3 regions of the Halomonas sp. 72 genome follow, and region 1 is predicted to be linked to each of the others. Evidence: predicted binding sites of a transcription regulator. Region 1 holds the regulator's gene; each other region holds the start of a gene.
What was found. The regulator FliA, encoded in region 1, starts transcription of late flagellar genes. The targets are predictions, from matches to a motif close to CTAAAGTTNNNNNNNNNNCNGCCGATA.
Positions count from the first base shown of each region.

Region 1 (5,304 bases):
GGGAACTCGGTGATCCGGCTGGCGAATTTTGCACCTTGAAAAGTGGTTGGGCCTACTCCTATCGCCACCTTGAAAACGGTGATCGACAGATTCTGGAAATTTATTTGCCTGGCGATATTATTGGCCTGCGTGAGTTCGCGTTTTCGCAACGTCTGGAAAGTGTTCGCATGATTACCGATGGCGTAATCTGTCATTTTCCGCACAAACGCCTGCTTGACGTATTTCGTCAGTCGGTGCCACTAACCTCGGTGGTATTTGCGATCACCAGCCGTCACCAGGCACTGCTCACCGAACGACTAGTAACGCTTGCCCGACGCAGTGCTCGGCAAAAAACAGCGCACTTCCTGTACGAAATGTATTTGAGACTGCGCCAGACCAATAGCCATACCGACGGGCAGCTTCGACTCCCGCTCTCTCAAGAGCAGCTAGCTGACATTCTGGGCTTAAGCCCTGTACATGTTAGCCGCACCTTTAGCTTGCTGAGCGAAGAAGGTCTGGTATTTCGTGATCGTCACAACGTTACGATTCCTGATCTTCAAGCACTGGCGGCAGTCGGCGAGTTTGATGACTGTTATCTTAATGACGACGTTAGGCCATTATTCGAACTTTCTGCCTAGTGGCCATTACCACTACCATTACCACGTGCTGCCACGGGCGGTAGTGGTTTATAGAAAGCACCCGGCGCCTTTGCTGCGGGCAAACCCGTCATAAACGCTGGGCTTTTCTTACCCAACCTTGATGTGCTGACATGACACCCTATTCAACAGCCTTGGCAAGCGCCACCCTTCTACTTATTGCACCGTTAACACAGGCGGCGAACTTTAATATGGAGGACATACAGTCGCATGGCCAGTGGCAATCAATGGCGTTAACGCTGGGTAATGAGCACCACTTTCGCGCCGTTGAAACCCATAGTTATTCCGACGCGACACTCAGCCTGAATGCCACCCAAAACGTGTGTGATTTACCGTGGCTTGAAGTGCGTGTCACGCTGGAGGAGCAGCAAGGCGAAAGTAAAACCGTCAACCTGGTGCCGACCCGGCTGCGTATCGATGAGCAGCCCGCGGTCGATACCATGGCAGAATTCATCACCGAGCGAGGCGATAACGGCTTTTACGTACACTTTTATCTTGCTGATATGCAGACGCTAATGCACCAGATGGAACAAGGCGAGCAACTTTTCCTGGGGTTTGATCGAGGCGAACAGCCCCCCTGGTACATGACGTTTCAGCTTGAAGGCGCCGATCAAGCGATTGAGCGCATGCAAACGCTATGTGAAACCGCGTCGCCCTGAAAGTCGCTGGATTAAACGCGTCCCCAGCAATTGGGTTAACGTTACCGATTGGCGTGAGAGTCCCATCAGCGCGGCCAGATTTGTACTGGTCGCCTGGATGCGCCGACGATCGACATCAAGCACCAACAGGGCAGCATACGACTGCAGCAGAAGGGGATGCTTAGGCACAACCCCAGCCTTGAGCAGTCCACTCACCCTTCTGGCTGTTGTCGTAACAACAGTTCAACGCGCCGGTTAGCAGCTCGCCCTTCAGGTGTTGCGTTGCTCTCCATAGGTTGAGTATCCGCATAACCAACGGCCCGCATTCGAGAAATCGCTATGCCCTGACCTTCCAGGTGGCGCATAACGGCAATCGCACGTCCGGCGGAGAGTTCCCAGTTGGAAGGGAACCGAGTGGTCGCAATAGGAAGATTGTCAGTATGTCCTTCAACGGAAACCTGACCATCAAAGGCCGCGAACACATCGACAAGACTTTCTATCACCTCTTGGCCTAGAGAGGTGAGCACTGCCTCGCCACTGGGAAATAAAAGGCTATCATCAATGCGTAGCGTTACGCCCTCCTGGCCCTGCGATACGCTGACGCCGGGAATATCCAATGCCGCCATCTGGGGCTGCAACCCGCTATGGCGCGGGTGAATACCGGTGGCAAGCGTTGCCAAGGGCAGTGAGCTAATCACGCTGGCCATGGACGCTTCCTCACCCTCAAGTGCTTCATTACCACCGGGGGGAGCCAAAGCCAGCAACAAAACAAACAGCGTAATCAGCAGGGTGAGCACGTCCAGATAACTGGTCAGCCAGCTCTCATCGCTTTCACCCTGCCCGGCGGGAAGCTCCAGCGCATGGCGCGTATTGTTATCCAGCATCGCCTTAGCCCTTTGCCGTCGCGCTTGGTGTATCAGGCCGGGGCTTTATAGTGGCATCGCGAATCTCATCGTTATAGTTGGCGATAAATGAATTGAGCGTTTCCTCAATAAAAGAGGGCAGGCGGCGCTTGGTGATCAGTGAAATACCTTCCAGCACCATGTTCATGGTAATCAGGCGCTCTTCTGTACGTCGTTCTAGCTTCACCGCGATGGGTTTAAACACCAGATTCGCCAGCAAAATACCGTAGAAGGTGGTGAGCAGCGCCACCGCCATACGGGGGCCAATGACATCCAGGTCACCGGCATCCATGACTTCCAGCATATTAACCAATCCCACCAGCGTGCCAATCATGCCAAACGCTGGCGCATAGGTCGCCATGGTGCGAAAAATCTGGGCTTCTGCGTGCTCGCGAGCCTTGAGCCGGGCAATCCGCCAACGCAGCATGTCGAAGATCTCATCTTCTTTGGTATTGGCAATGACTAACTGAATACCGGTACGTAAAAACGGATTGCGCGTATGCTCCAACTCTTGTTCGACTGCACGCACATCGCCTTTAAACCATAGCCGGGACATGGCGACCAGCTCGTTGATATCGTCGCGTATATAGGTATTTTCACGCCGAAAGACAAGCCCTACCAAGCGTACAACGCGTAACACCTCTTTTAGCGGATAGCTTATAAAAGTAGCGGCCAGAGTACCGGTTATAACAATCGCCAGGCCCGGCAGATTGATAAAACTTTCAGGGGACTCCGCAGTAAAGAACAGCACGCTTACTAGCAGCAGCATACTGGCGAATATACCTATCAACGTGGACGGGTTCATCAACGGCTCCTCGCCGGTTATTGTGAGTTAACGTATCGGTTGTTTAGGCTGAATCATGCAACCGGGCACGCAGACGGCTAATGGCTTGGCTATGCAACTGAGACACACGCGACTCGGTCACGCCCAGCACGGCGCCCACTTCTTTTAAATTCAGCTCTTCCTGGTAATAAAGTGCCATGAGCAGTTTCTCGCGCTCTGGCAACGCCTCAATGGCAGCAACCAATGTTTGGCGCTGCTGCTCATCCAGCAGCTTTTCAAACGGCAAGTTGCTCACATCAAAACTTACCGGCTCACCACCATCGGCAACCAACTCTTCAAACGGCAATAGCTGACCGCTATTGGTGTCGTTGAGCAGCTGTTGGTAATCACCCAGCGGCATCTCAAGCGCCAAGGCAATTTCACTCTCTTCCGGCGAGCGCCCGAGCTGCTGCTCTAGCCGCCGGATCGCGTCGTCCACAGCGCGCGCAGCGCGGCGCACGCTGCGTGGCAACCAATCCCGCGTACGCAGTTCATCGACCATCGCCCCACGGATACGCTGGCTGGCAAACGTCGCAAAGCTGGCACCATGAGCGGCATCAAAACGGCCCAGTGCTTCTAAAAGCCCTACCGTGCCCGCCTGAATAAGATCATCAAGTTCAATACTGGCTGGCAACCTGACCTGCAGTGTTAAGGCATGACGTCTTACCAGTGGCATGTATTGTGTGAATAGCTCGCCTTGCTTGATTCTGCCTTGTGCTGTGTACATCTTTTTGCCTCGCGGCTATACAACTTTTACTGATAGTTCACAATGACTTGCAGACCCTGAACACGAACAGGCCGCTGTCCAGGCAGTAACTTAAAACGAAACTGCAAAGGAGCACTTACCTGCCTTCCCGCCAGCTCGGTGACCGTTCCGCGCCCTCCCGAGAGAGCCACACACTGCTCCGGATGGCATAGCCATGCGTTGATAGCGCTGCCCGGCGGCGCCTCAAGCTGCCAGTGTATCCGATCAATCACACGATTGTGCACCTGTACAGAATCGGGTGGCGTCATTGACTGGCTACGGGTTTCCCGGTCACTCATGGCCACCATCACGCCCGGCACCGAGGTGCTCCAGCTGCCCGCCGCCTGAGCGCTACCGATGAGACCTATCAACCCGCAAACACCCATCATCTTGAATAGCTTGCTTAACATGTCGAATATTTCCTTATCAGCGCGCCAGCACCAGAAGATCGATGGCCAAATAGTGGCTAGCGGCTTCACGCAAGTTTTCCAACAAGCCTTGGCGCGACAAAGAGGGCTCGTGCAGTGCCAATAATCGGCGAGGCCCGCCATTGTCACGCGCCTGGCGAAGTAGCCGGTACATCTCGGCAAATGCGTCCGCATCGCTGTTAACCCAGAGCGCCCAACGCGCATGCCGAGCACTTAGCTGAGCCAGATCAGGCGCATTAACGCTAACCGCCTGTATATCCCAATCGTCAGGTGATCCTGCCCAGTGACGGCCCAGCGCAGACCATTGAGCCAGGCGATGTTGAGCCTGTTTGACAGCCTGCGCGCCCTGCCCTGGCAAACCAATAATATACAAGGGCTTTTTAGGTCGCGAAGGGGCTTTCGCAACCGGCTGCTCGTCAATCGTGGGGGTGGGCGAAACAGCACCTGGCGCGGGCGCAGGCGCTTCGCTCATCACCTCCATATCACTTGCCAACGGCGCATCAGGCTGGCTGGGTGCCTGCTTCTGACGCTGGCTGTCGGCCCATTGGCGCAAGCCCGCCGCCTGATCCTGACTCATACATTCACCTCTCGGCTAACGCTGCCCAATTGGCGAATGGCGTCGCGCGCCATAAAGGCGTACATCAACGCATCCAGCATGGCCGTATCGCGGCGTTTTCGGCGCGTGCCCAACAGGCTGAGTAGATCGCTACGCAGACTGGACGCCTCATCATCATCCGCGTTATCCAAATGCCCGACCACTGACGCGACGCCGCTGGCTAACAGTAGACGTACTTCTGGATCCACGTCCCCGCTATCGGCCTCTTTAAACTGCTGCAACGCGCGTTTGGTGAGCGCTGCCAGGCCCTCACTTTGCAGCTGAATGACCAGTTGGAAAAGTACATCGGCGCCTAAACGAGCCGGCGTCAACCAGTAGCGCCGGGCAACGACCTTGGCACTTTCGGGGTCACGAACCTCCCCATACCACGCAAGCAGTACACTGCCCGCCTCATTTTGCACTTCGGCATAAGCGGTCCATAACTGCATGGACTGGCCACGAAACCGCACGCTGACATGATGGCTGAGCGTGCTTTGTTCAAATAGTCCGCGTAGCGCAGAACGCTCGCCATGAAAGT
Region 1 is NZ_JBQSYY010000003.1:50,019-55,322, reverse strand. Features, by position in the region: gene ACT3T6_RS04090 (Crp/Fnr family transcriptional regulator) at 1-617, shown strand, start outside; gene ACT3T6_RS04085 (hypothetical protein) at 749-1,294, shown strand; gene ACT3T6_RS04080 (hypothetical protein) at 1,271-1,462, opposite strand; gene ACT3T6_RS04075 (OmpA/MotB family protein) at 1,486-2,157, opposite strand; gene ACT3T6_RS04070 (motility protein A) at 2,162-2,980, opposite strand; gene ACT3T6_RS04065 (RNA polymerase sigma factor FliA) at 3,024-3,725, opposite strand; gene ACT3T6_RS04060 (flagellar protein FlhE) at 3,752-4,153, opposite strand; gene ACT3T6_RS04055 (hypothetical protein) at 4,170-4,748, opposite strand; gene flhF (flagellar biosynthesis protein FlhF) at 4,745-5,304, opposite strand, start outside.

Region 2 (5,304 bases), on a different contig from region 1:
AAAAAAGTGTAGACAAGGCCGCTGGGAATGATGCTAAGCCTGTTTCAACGCCTACTAGCGCACAGACGAATAAAAAAACTACAAACTTGTGGGAGCTTGAGGAGCCAATCCAGGTAGTGGATGTCGGCGCAAACCCTATTGATGGAACGCCGCCTTATGCCGGGCTTCTTAAGCGTGGTTTGGTGAGTCTAGTGGGTTTTGAGCCACAGAAAGAGGCCTTGCAAAAGCTGCTAGAGATGAAAGGCCCCAATGAAACGTACCTACCACATGCGGTTGGCACCGGCGAGCGGACTAAACTTTATATCTGCCAAGCTTCAGGCATGACTTCAACACTTAAACCTAATAATCAGGTGCTTGATCACTTTCAGGGCTATCCGATTTGGGGGAAAGTTAAATCGATCGAAGAAATCGATACTGTCCGGCTGGATGATGTCGCTCAAATTCAGAATATCGATTGGTTAAAAATTGATATTCAAGGCGGCGAATTAAATGTTTTCAAAAATGCTGAAAATAAGCTAAAAAATGCATTGGTTATTCAAACTGAAGTAAATTTCATACAGCTTTATGAAAATCAGCCTCTTTTCGCTGAGATTGATCAATGGATGCGCGCAAATGGCTTTATGCTGCACACGCTTTTGGAGCAAAGAAGGCGCCTGTATGCGCCGATGAAAATCAATGGTGGAATTCATCAGGGTATCAATCAATTGACAACTGCGGATGCAGTTTATGTGAAAGATATTAACCGGGTGACTGAACTCACTGAAGATGAAGTTAAAAAGATGGCTTTCATCTTACATGAGGCTTATGGAAGTTATGATTTTTCTCTTCGCTTGATAAAAACTTTCCTGGTTGATAGTTTTGAAAATGAATATGTTAAAAAAGTAAATAAGCAATTGCCTTTAGTTGTAAATAAAAATGTAGATTTTTCTTTACAGCATTGCTTTGTTGTGGGTTGTGGGCATACAGGCACCACATTGATTGCAACGATTCTGGGCGAGAATGATGCTATATATTCGATTAAAAGAGAAACAGGCTGGTTTTTAGATAACCAAGATATTGATAGTGATTTGTATAAAGAGGAGTTGCTCGCCAGAGGGTTGTGTAGTGATTGGCTTTGTGAAAAAACACCTCGCCATGTGTATTGTTATGAAAAAATAATGGCGAGATTTACTGATGCTAAATTTATAGTAATGACAAGAGAAGCAAAAGATGTTGTTGCTTCAATCAAAAATCGTACTGGCGATTTTTCTCAGGCATTGAATCGATGGCTAAACGATAGTAAGAAGTCTCTGGAGGTAAGTAGGCAGAAAAATTCGCTTTTGATACACTATGAAGATGTTGTTATCGATACCGAGAACACTATTCAAAAAATGTGTGACTGTTTAGGTGTTCCATTTTCTCAAGCCATGCTTAACTACCATGAGTCAAAAAAGGACTGGTTTGGCGTCCATCCGCAAAAAACTGATGGCAAGGGTGAGCAAGCTCACTTAGAGCGCCGTGCTTGGCAAATGCAGCAGCCAATTCAAGATAGAAGGGGGATTTGGAAAGATATATTAACCAAAGAAGAAGCAGAAACGGTTGATGAAGCATCTAGAAAAATTATGCTTGAGTTAGAGCGTATTTCAAAACCTTGAAAAATGACTTTCTCATTTGCAGCCTGAACGTATGACTTCAAAGGTTGTTTCAGACGAACTTTGGGCCATTTCTGTTACCTACGCCCCAAGTCAGTGCTCGTGGCGGCAGGTCACCTATAGCCTATCGCACTGCACTGACAGGCATTGTTTTCGTCCTTCGTTCAGGCATTCCATGGCGCATACTGCCGCAGAAAATAGGAGTGGTTCGGGCGTCACCTGCTGGCGACGATGACGGGATTGGCAGCAAGCAGGTGTATGGAATGCCTGCATCAAACCCTCTTGCAGCCATTGCACAGCGCTGACAGGCTCGACTGGTCAAGAGCTTGCATGGACAGCGCTACCGTGTCAGCCAAAAAAAGGGCAGCTATCGGCGTCGACAACCTTGCTGGATCAATCATGCCGTAGGCGAAACATTCAACCCCGTATCGCGCGGTGAGGTGTTGAAACGTGTTTTTGGCAGATTTTTTAGTTGTGTGCATAGATTCTGTGGATAAGGGGAGGGAGTTAATAGCTCTCCATACCTGACGACCAGTTGAGTTCTTGTAACTCACTGGTAAAGTTTTTTATAGCCGGGCCGATAAGCAAGTAATTACTACTAATAGGCAGGCCCGTTAATGGCGTCGATCCATACCAATTTGCCATCTATGAACGGCCAGGCGAACCTGAAGCGTAATCAGTCTGCGCTGGCGACATCCATGGAGCGCCTTTCATCCGGCTTGCGTATCAACGGCGCTAAGGATGATGCCGCAGGCCAGGCAATTGCTAACCGCATGACCAGCCAGATTAGCGGGCGCGGCATGGCGATGCGTAATGCCAACGATGGCATATCGTTGTCGCAAACCGCACAAGGCGTGCTGGAGGCGGTGAACGGTAAGTTGCAGCGTATCCGTGAGCTTACTGTGCAGGGATTGAGTGAAATTTATAACGGCGAAATGGGCGACCGTATCCAGGCGGAGATTAATCTCAACCTGAAGGAAATCGAGCGCTTGAACCAGGTTGCCGAATATAACGGCATTCCGCTTCTGGATGGCACAGCGGGGCATCTTTCCCTGCAAGTAGGCGCCAACGATGGCGAAACCCTGAACGTTAATTTAGGCGCCCCCGGCTTTAGTGTGCAAACACTGGGGCTTAAGGATTTTACCTTTCAGGGCGAACCCGGCACCATCACGCATACTGACACACTGCCGGGCCGCTCGGCGCGTATTCCTATCGACGATGCGGAGTATTCACGCGTTGCTTATGTGCCTGCTGATAACGAACCACATTTAGTGCGCTTCAATAACCGCGATGTTATCCAGCTAGGTGGCGATGGCGGGCAGCTTAAAAATGTATCGATTAGCGCATCACACGATACGGATACCCGCAATAACGACGTAACGATTAATGTTCGAGAGGCAGTGACTGAACGCACATTAGGTGAAGTTATATACTCCCGAAGCGCTGTCGACTTGGACGGCAATAGTTGGCCGTTAGGTAGCGCGGATATCGTACGTTCGGGAGGAGAGTATTGGATAGCGCGTGGGAGCGACTATACGCCCGTTGAACTTATCATGGATAACAGCCAGCGAAGTGTGGTGGCTCAGGTGCTGGAAGACACGCATGTAGCCCCGGCTGATATGCCAGGCCCCATTAGTGAAGTACGTTATATGCCAGCAGTGCAAAAAGGCAGCGCGGACTATAGCCTGACTCTGGATGGTCAGGATGAAAGCAACAGCGGCAGCATCTCTCTAGTACAGTTAAATAGCACTTATTATGTCGAAGAGCAGTTGGCGGGGGAGCAGTATGCGTATTATCCCGCTGATGTGACCAGCCAAACAGGTGGTTCGGAGAGTACGTTCACCGTGGTAAGTGAGCGTACACCAATGGGGGCGGTCACCGACCAGCCTTTTGTTGCTGGGTCATCGTTCGTGCATTTTAAGCCGAGTAATGCCAATGTGCAGGTTAACTATGTCGAGTTAAACGGCACAACGCATCAAGATGTCATGGCAGCTGAGCCTGAAAATGGTTACGTGTTTAATTTAAACGCCTTGTCAAATGGCAGCGGTGCGATGAAAACAGCCAACATCGTGCTGAACCAAAAAGGCGAGCATTTGCTGCAAACCGTTAATGGAAACGGTGACGTAATCCTTTATTACCCAGTGCGTAGTTCACTGAGTACAAACGTGGATAACAACCTGACCACGGTAACAATACGTGAGACAGATGAAGCACGCCGCATCCGCAACCCTGCTGATCCACTGGCGACATTAGACCGAGCAATCGCCCAAGTGGATAACAAGCGCAGCGAGTTTGGCGCTCTGGATAACCGGCTATTAGCCATCATTGAAAATCATGACGAAACCAATCGTCACCTTTCCGCCGCCCGCTCGCGCATTATGGATGCTGACTACGCCGTGGAAGTGACCAACATGACCAAAGCACAGATTCTGGAGCAGGCAGGTGCTTCTGTACTGGCCCAAGCAAACCAGATCCCGCAGAACGTTCTGTCTCTGTTGGGTTGATCTGAAGATTGATGATAAAGCCCATGCTTAATTGCTAGGCACCCTAAACCGGCTCCTTCATGGGGCCGGTTTTTTTAGGGGGTCGTGTGAAAACGAATGTGCAGGCTATTTCTGCCTACGATGTTATTTATGATGTAGTGCCTAATTCTGATGTTGTTGAAAAGCAGGAGGGAAGCAACCTTGATGTTGAAAATGCTGCTCAGCTTTATCGGTGAGTGCAAGTTCATCAGAAGGCGGATTAAGCGCTTTGCAGCGTACAAGCCAAGAGAGTGAATATGCTTCCCAGTGAACATGAACGCGTGGTGCTTGAGCTGGAAACGCTCATCTGTGAAACCCAAACAACCATCGAGCAGGCCGAAACCCACGGGCTAGATACAACCATGCCCGATGATTATGCCCACCTTCTTGATATCCTCGATAAAGCGATCAAGCAGCAGCACGACCATACGTTAGCGATGCTGGAAAACGACGGCTAGCGGTTAATTTTACACACATGCAACGGATGTTTTGCCTTGCTCGCGTCTCCATCATGCCACTAATTGCCTAGCTCGCTAAAATTGCTTTTTTGCCATACTGGCCGATACTTTTCGTCTAACAATAAAACGTGGGTTATAAGCAATGAATGCGCATACGCTGGCGCTGACCTGTGCCATTGGGGCCGGGTGGTTAAGCTTTAATACATTGGTGGTGGCTGGTTATTTATTGGTATATAAAAGAGAGACGCTGGGGCTGGGAGAGCGGAATAGCTTTTGGCTAACGGTTGCGGGTAAACGTGATGAAAAATCCGCGGCTTCCCCTGCGGTTCCCCCACGCTCACAGCCTAGCCAAAAGCCTATAGAAGAACGTGTGCCCATGGGCTTGCCTGAGCAAGAAGAGCCGTTCCTGGAGGAGCCCATTGGCAAGCCTGAAGAGGTACCTACGCATGTATTTTACGTAATGTTCCAACAGCCGAGCATTGAGCTTAATCAGAAGGTGCAATTAGTCCTGAATAAATGGGGCGCTTACTTCGATGCAGAGTTGAAAATTTATGTGGCATTGGGCGTTACCCCACAAAACCCCTTACGTATTGCCAATGCGTATCCGCCTGGCTTGATGCCTACAGAAGAGGTATTCCAACAAGAGGACCACCTGCTGGGCGGGGTCAGCATTATCCTCAATAAGCCCAAGCG
Region 2 is NZ_JBQSYY010000018.1:5,709-11,012, forward strand. Features, by position in the region: gene ACT3T6_RS14290 (FkbM family methyltransferase) at 1-1,634, shown strand, start outside; partial or broken gene ACT3T6_RS14295 (transposase) at 1,679-1,991, shown strand; gene ACT3T6_RS14300 (flagellin N-terminal helical domain-containing protein) at 2,249-4,135, shown strand; gene ACT3T6_RS14305 (hypothetical protein) at 4,222-4,350, shown strand; gene ACT3T6_RS14310 (hypothetical protein) at 4,411-4,611, shown strand; gene ACT3T6_RS14315 (cell division protein ZipA C-terminal FtsZ-binding domain-containing protein) at 4,754-5,304, shown strand, end outside.
Region 2: the regulator FliA is predicted to act here: its motif matches at 2,188-2,214, upstream of ACT3T6_RS14300 (flagellin N-terminal helical domain-containing protein).

Region 3 (5,304 bases), on a different contig from region 1:
TTCATGGTGCTTGCTGTGCGTGTCGTGCATTTTCACGCACCAGCGGTTGTCGTTTTGTCGAGTAATATCCTGTACGTGCTTTAAGTAGTGAATTTCAAACCCGGATTGCTGCGACAAATGGTCGAACAGCAGGTGGGTAAGCGCGCCATAGTCGACATCAGACCCTGATACGATACGCGTCGCCGCGACGGGCTCGCCATCGCTGCGTCCTTCCATGATGAGCGGGGTCCACTGCTCAATCTGCGCGGGGTCTTCGCTATATTCCATGCCGTGATAGCAGTGGTGCGATGACATCTGTTTAAAGCGCTGGCGTAGATAGTTGACGTTATCCTCGCCCCAGACAAAGCTCATGTGCGGGCAGGGATTAATAAATGCCTGTGGGTTGGGAATGGCCCCTTTCTTGACCAGATAGGTCCAGAGTTGGCGTGAAATATCGAACTCTGTGTTGACCTCCAGCGCCTTGCTGATATCAACCGTGCCGTCTGAGCGAGCAGGGGTGTAGTTCATTTCGCAGTTGGCGGCATGCCCGGTACCTGCGTTATTCCAACCATTGGAGCTTTCCTGGGCGCAATCTTTCAGTGTTTCCAGCACCACAATCTTGAGTGAAGGTTCTAGCTCTTTGAGAAGAGTTGCGAGCGTGGCGCTCATGATGCCCGCGCCGACCATTACAATATCTGCCCGCTCGGGAATCTGTGCTGATGTAGGCATGAACGTTCTCCGCTTAGGAACTCAGCACTTGCTTGATGCGCTGATAAAGGGAAGGTCAATATCCTGCGGCACTATGGCATACACGCGTCGCCAGGGCTGGTTATCGATTAGATGCCAGCGGTGGCCGCCACCTGTGGTGTCTTCCGCCAATAAAATGTCGCCGGGGTGCAGCGTGAATGAGTCGCCCGTGCGCGTCTCGAAAGTGAGTGTGCCGCTAAGCGTTAAGACGAATTGACGGTTAGGAGCGTCATGCCAGCTAAAGCTGCCGCCTTCGCTTGTTTCGCGAAAGGAGATGCTGGTCGTTTCGATGACATCACTGAGCAAGTCATGGCGCTCACCTTTGGGAAGATCAATCCATCCTTCTTCAAAACACGATTGATGGTTACTGCCTGTCCATAACCTTACACATCGGAACATTACTGACTCCTGATTGTGAGTAGTGACAAAACATGATGAAAAATAGAACAATCATCTGAGTTTAAATACTAGTTCGGATTTTGTGCAATAAGGTGCGTGACCAAAGCTAAATTTATGCCTAAGGTGAAGTGGGTTTGATAATTTAAATATGGGCATGGGCTGGGGATTCCATGCCGCTATTCTTTTTATAAAAAAGGGGTTGGCGCTTTTCTGGTTAGCCGCCAATTATCTCTGGCAGGCTCTATAACGTTTGTAAATAAAAGGAAACCACCATGGGAATCAAAAAAAAATTAACGCTAGCGGCAAGCATGTGTGCCTTGTTCGTGGCCATCACAGCGGATGCATGCACGCGCGCGGTATATCAGGGCCCTGATGACATGATTATCACGGCGCGCTCCATGGATTGGAGGGACGAAATACATCCGAACCTATGGCTGTTTCCAAAGGGAATGGAGCGCGATGGTGCGGCTGGACCCAACTCCGTTACTTGGACATCCCAGTATGGAAGTGTCGTTACCAGCGCGTTTGATATCTCAAGCACTGATGGCATGAACGAAAAAGGCTTGGTGGCTAACCTGCTATGGCTTGCTGAGGCAGAGTATCCTGAATTTGGGCCGGATGACGAGGGGCTTTCCGTGGCTGCCTGGGTCCAGTATGTTTTGGATAATTTTGCGACCGTTGATGAGGCGGTGGAGGCGCTGCGCGATGAGCCCTTTGTGGTCGTCTCTGCTGAAATACCGGGCACCACTCGATTTGCTACGCTTCACTTGTCAATTTCAGATGCCAAGGGTGATAGCGCAATATTTGAGTATATCGGCGGTAAACTCACTATTCATCACGATACGTCATACAATGTGGTGACAAACTCGCCCACCTTCGAGCAGCAACTGACGCTGGATGACTACTGGAGACAGATCGGTGGTTTGGTCATGCTGCCTGGCACAAACCGTGCCGCAGATCGATTTGTCAGAGCGTCGTTCTACATGGATGCCATCCCTAAAACGAGCGATACAAGAGTCGCTGTTGGCAGTGCATTTAGCGTGATTCGCAATGCGTCTGTTCCTTTCGGCATCTCATCAGAAGAGGAGCCGAATATTTCTTCCACCAGGTGGAGAGCGGTATCTGATCAGAAACACCTTGTTTATTATTTCGAGACGGCACTTACGCCTAACACGTTTTGGGTGGATATGAAGGATGCCGACTTTACTGAGGGCGTGCCTGTTCGCAAACTGAGCCTCAAGAATAACAGTGTTTATGCAGGCAATACGGTCAACGCGTTTGAGGACGCCGAGCCCTTTGAGTTTGCTGGCCTGTAAGGTGCGTTAAGGGCATTTTTTTGCTAGTTAGCGCATGAAATAGCCCCCTGTGTCGCGGTTAGCGCAGGGGGCTTTCTCTTACTTAATAAAGCCAAGGGATAGAAAAAACTGCGGTTAGCTTGTTCGATTATTGTGATTAATACTAAAGTAATGGCGGCTGGTACCGATATTAAATTAAGCACACCTATTTACTGATCGCTGCCTAGAGTTATCCATGCCAAAAATCGTGATCTGTTTCATTACAGCCCTGCTACTGCTGGCACCGTATGCTCAAGCGAACACCGATGCGGCTGAGGCCGCGGCGCTGGCATGGCTTGATGCAATCGATAGTGGCGAGTATGAGCTGGCTTGGGAGGAGTCATCACCGCTTCTTAAGAGTCCGCTTTCGCCCAGTATGCTAGAGCGGATCATTAGCGCAGCGCGCCGTGACTTCGGGTCGGTGGAGGCAAGACGCCGCACACGCGTCATCACGCAAACCTCTATGCCCGGCGCTCCCAAAAATGATTACAAAAAGTTCATCTACCAAACGCGTTTTGCCAACAAGTCTGATATTACCGAAACCATTACGCCGCACTTTGAAGACGGCGTTTGGAAAGTAAGTGGGTACTATGTGAACTGATCAGCAACAAGTGGATTGCCCCGTTGCTACAACCGTGGGGGGGTGAATCTTCACGCAGGCAAAAATGGCGTTCCCCGAAGTGGTGTTCCACGGCGTGATAGCTTCAAAGTTGTGCTCGAATACATGCACTTCAAAGTAGGGCTCAAGCAGCGTAATTAGCTCAGCAAAACTAACCGCGACCATGGGGTGCTCATCGTTCCATACTTGGGTATCGCACGCGTTGGTTTTTGCAATACTAAGTTTGAGGGCCTGTTTTTCACCGCTACCGCTGTAATGCCACCCGGAACGAAACGTGAAGGCATCGTCGGCTTTTTTAACGGTGTGGCTCACAAACAGATTGTTATCGATTTTATCTTTATCGACTGCGTTGAAGCAGAAAACCCCGCCACTCATTAAGGCGCTGTGCGCACTTTCAATACACGCTTTGAGCTTTTCAATTCCGTCGCTGTAGTGAATCGAATATAAAAAACAGGTAATCAAATCCTGCGGGTCGCTTACCTGGAAGTTGCCCATGTCCTGACACGTAAACTGGGCCTCAGGGCAACGTGTGGCAGCAATATCCAGCATGGGCTGGTTAATATCCAGCCCGCTGCTCACATAGCCATTATCAATAAAATGGCGAACATGAGGCCCGGTACCACACGCGACATCGAGGTGAAGGTTGCCACCGTTACCAAAAATTTGGTGAAGCCTTTGCACGGCGTTGCTTTGCGCCCGGTAGTCGATGTCTTCGCACATCACATCGTAATAGCCAGAAAGGTCGGTATAGAGTGCGTTAAAGGACATGGCGGCCTGGGTAGCTTGGGAGTGAGGGTGGCGCATAGTAAACGAGTGGAGTGGCTTTTAGAAGCCAGCCGTGCGGAAGGGAATTTTGATCAAGACATCGCAGGCCGTCGCACAGGCTTGCGATGTCTTTTTCGGTTTATAGCGAGATGTCAGGCGCAAACTGCATACTTACCGCCACCCGGTTCCAACTATTAATGGCTAGAATCACCGTGGTTAGCTCAAGAAGGTCCTGTTCGCCAAAGGCAGCCAGAGCATTCTGGTAGACGCTGTCGCTAACAGACTGTTGGCTGATTAAGGTAAGCGCTTCGGCCCACTCAAGGGCTGCACGTTCCTGTTTATTGAAGCAGGGGGCTTCCCGCCAGGCAGGCAGTACATCCAGTCTTACCTGATGCTCGCCGTCGTCTCGGGCTTCCTGAGTATGCATATGCTGGCAGAAGCAGCACTGGTTGATTTGGGAAACGCGTAGCTTAACGAGGTGGATGATGGCAGGCGTTACCGCGCTATTAGCCGCTACTTCGCCCAGAGGCACCAAATGTTTAGCAAGGCGAGGGGTTAGCTTGTAAACGGCTTGTCGAGAAATACGCTGAGACATGGCAGTGACCTCGTTGATTGGTGAGGTCTCAGCTTATAAAGGTGTGCGTACTACGCCTTGTAAATTTGCGACAACTTGCGCTGGCGGTAAGAGGCGGGTGTTTCGTTGGTAAAAGATTGGAAGGCGTGGGTAAAGTGTGGCTGATCATAGTAGCCACAGTGGAGCGCTATTTCTGATAGCGGCCGGTCAGCTTCAAGTAAGCACCGTCGCGCTCGGTTGAGGCGAGCATACGTCACCAACGCGCCTGGCGAGACACCGACTTCACGTTTTAATCGACGTTCCAGGGTGCGTCGGGTTAACCCAACATTGGCAGCTAACTGCTCAGGTGGGAGCTGTAACTGGTTAATCGCCTGGATGATTCCTGGCACAGGGCTTTTACTCGTTAGTCGACTTTTGAGTAAACCCAGAAGCCATGTTTCAAGCAGGGCTAATCCTTTGGGTGCATCAAGCTGATAAAGGCGCTCCACCACCGGCATTAAACTGTCCATCCAGGAGGGGTTTATGTCATCGCCCAAGCAAAGATGCGCGTCTATACACTGTTCCGGGGCTAAGCCCAGGAGGCTATACATACTGGTCGGTTTAAACCGAATGCCCATCCGGGGGGTGGACGTATCAAACGTCTCAAGCAACATGTGTCTGTTAAAGCAGAGCGTGACGATGGGACGAGAGCTTCCAAGGTGAATGGTGAGGCTGGCGCCTGCATCGGGGTAAAGCTTTTCTACGATGGGGTGCGCAAGGGTGCTTTGCCCGCCCATCGACCAAAGGCATTGCACCCATGTGCGAAGGTTGGTGTTGGGCAGGCGCTGCTGGAAATTCAAATGAACGGCGTTACCGGGCAGAATAAAGTGGGCCATGGCGACAACCTG
Region 3 is NZ_JBQSYY010000016.1:12,636-17,939, forward strand. Features, by position in the region: gene mqo (malate dehydrogenase (quinone)) at 1-708, opposite strand, end outside; gene ACT3T6_RS13520 (hypothetical protein) at 730-1,125, opposite strand; gene ACT3T6_RS13525 (linear amide C-N hydrolase) at 1,398-2,441, shown strand; gene ACT3T6_RS13530 (DUF4019 domain-containing protein) at 2,656-3,060, shown strand; gene ACT3T6_RS13535 (class I SAM-dependent DNA methyltransferase) at 3,061-3,846, opposite strand; gene ACT3T6_RS13540 (carboxymuconolactone decarboxylase family protein) at 3,983-4,438, opposite strand; gene ACT3T6_RS13545 (helix-turn-helix transcriptional regulator) at 4,489-5,292, opposite strand.
Region 3: the regulator FliA is predicted to act here: its motif matches at 2,584-2,610, upstream of ACT3T6_RS13530 (DUF4019 domain-containing protein).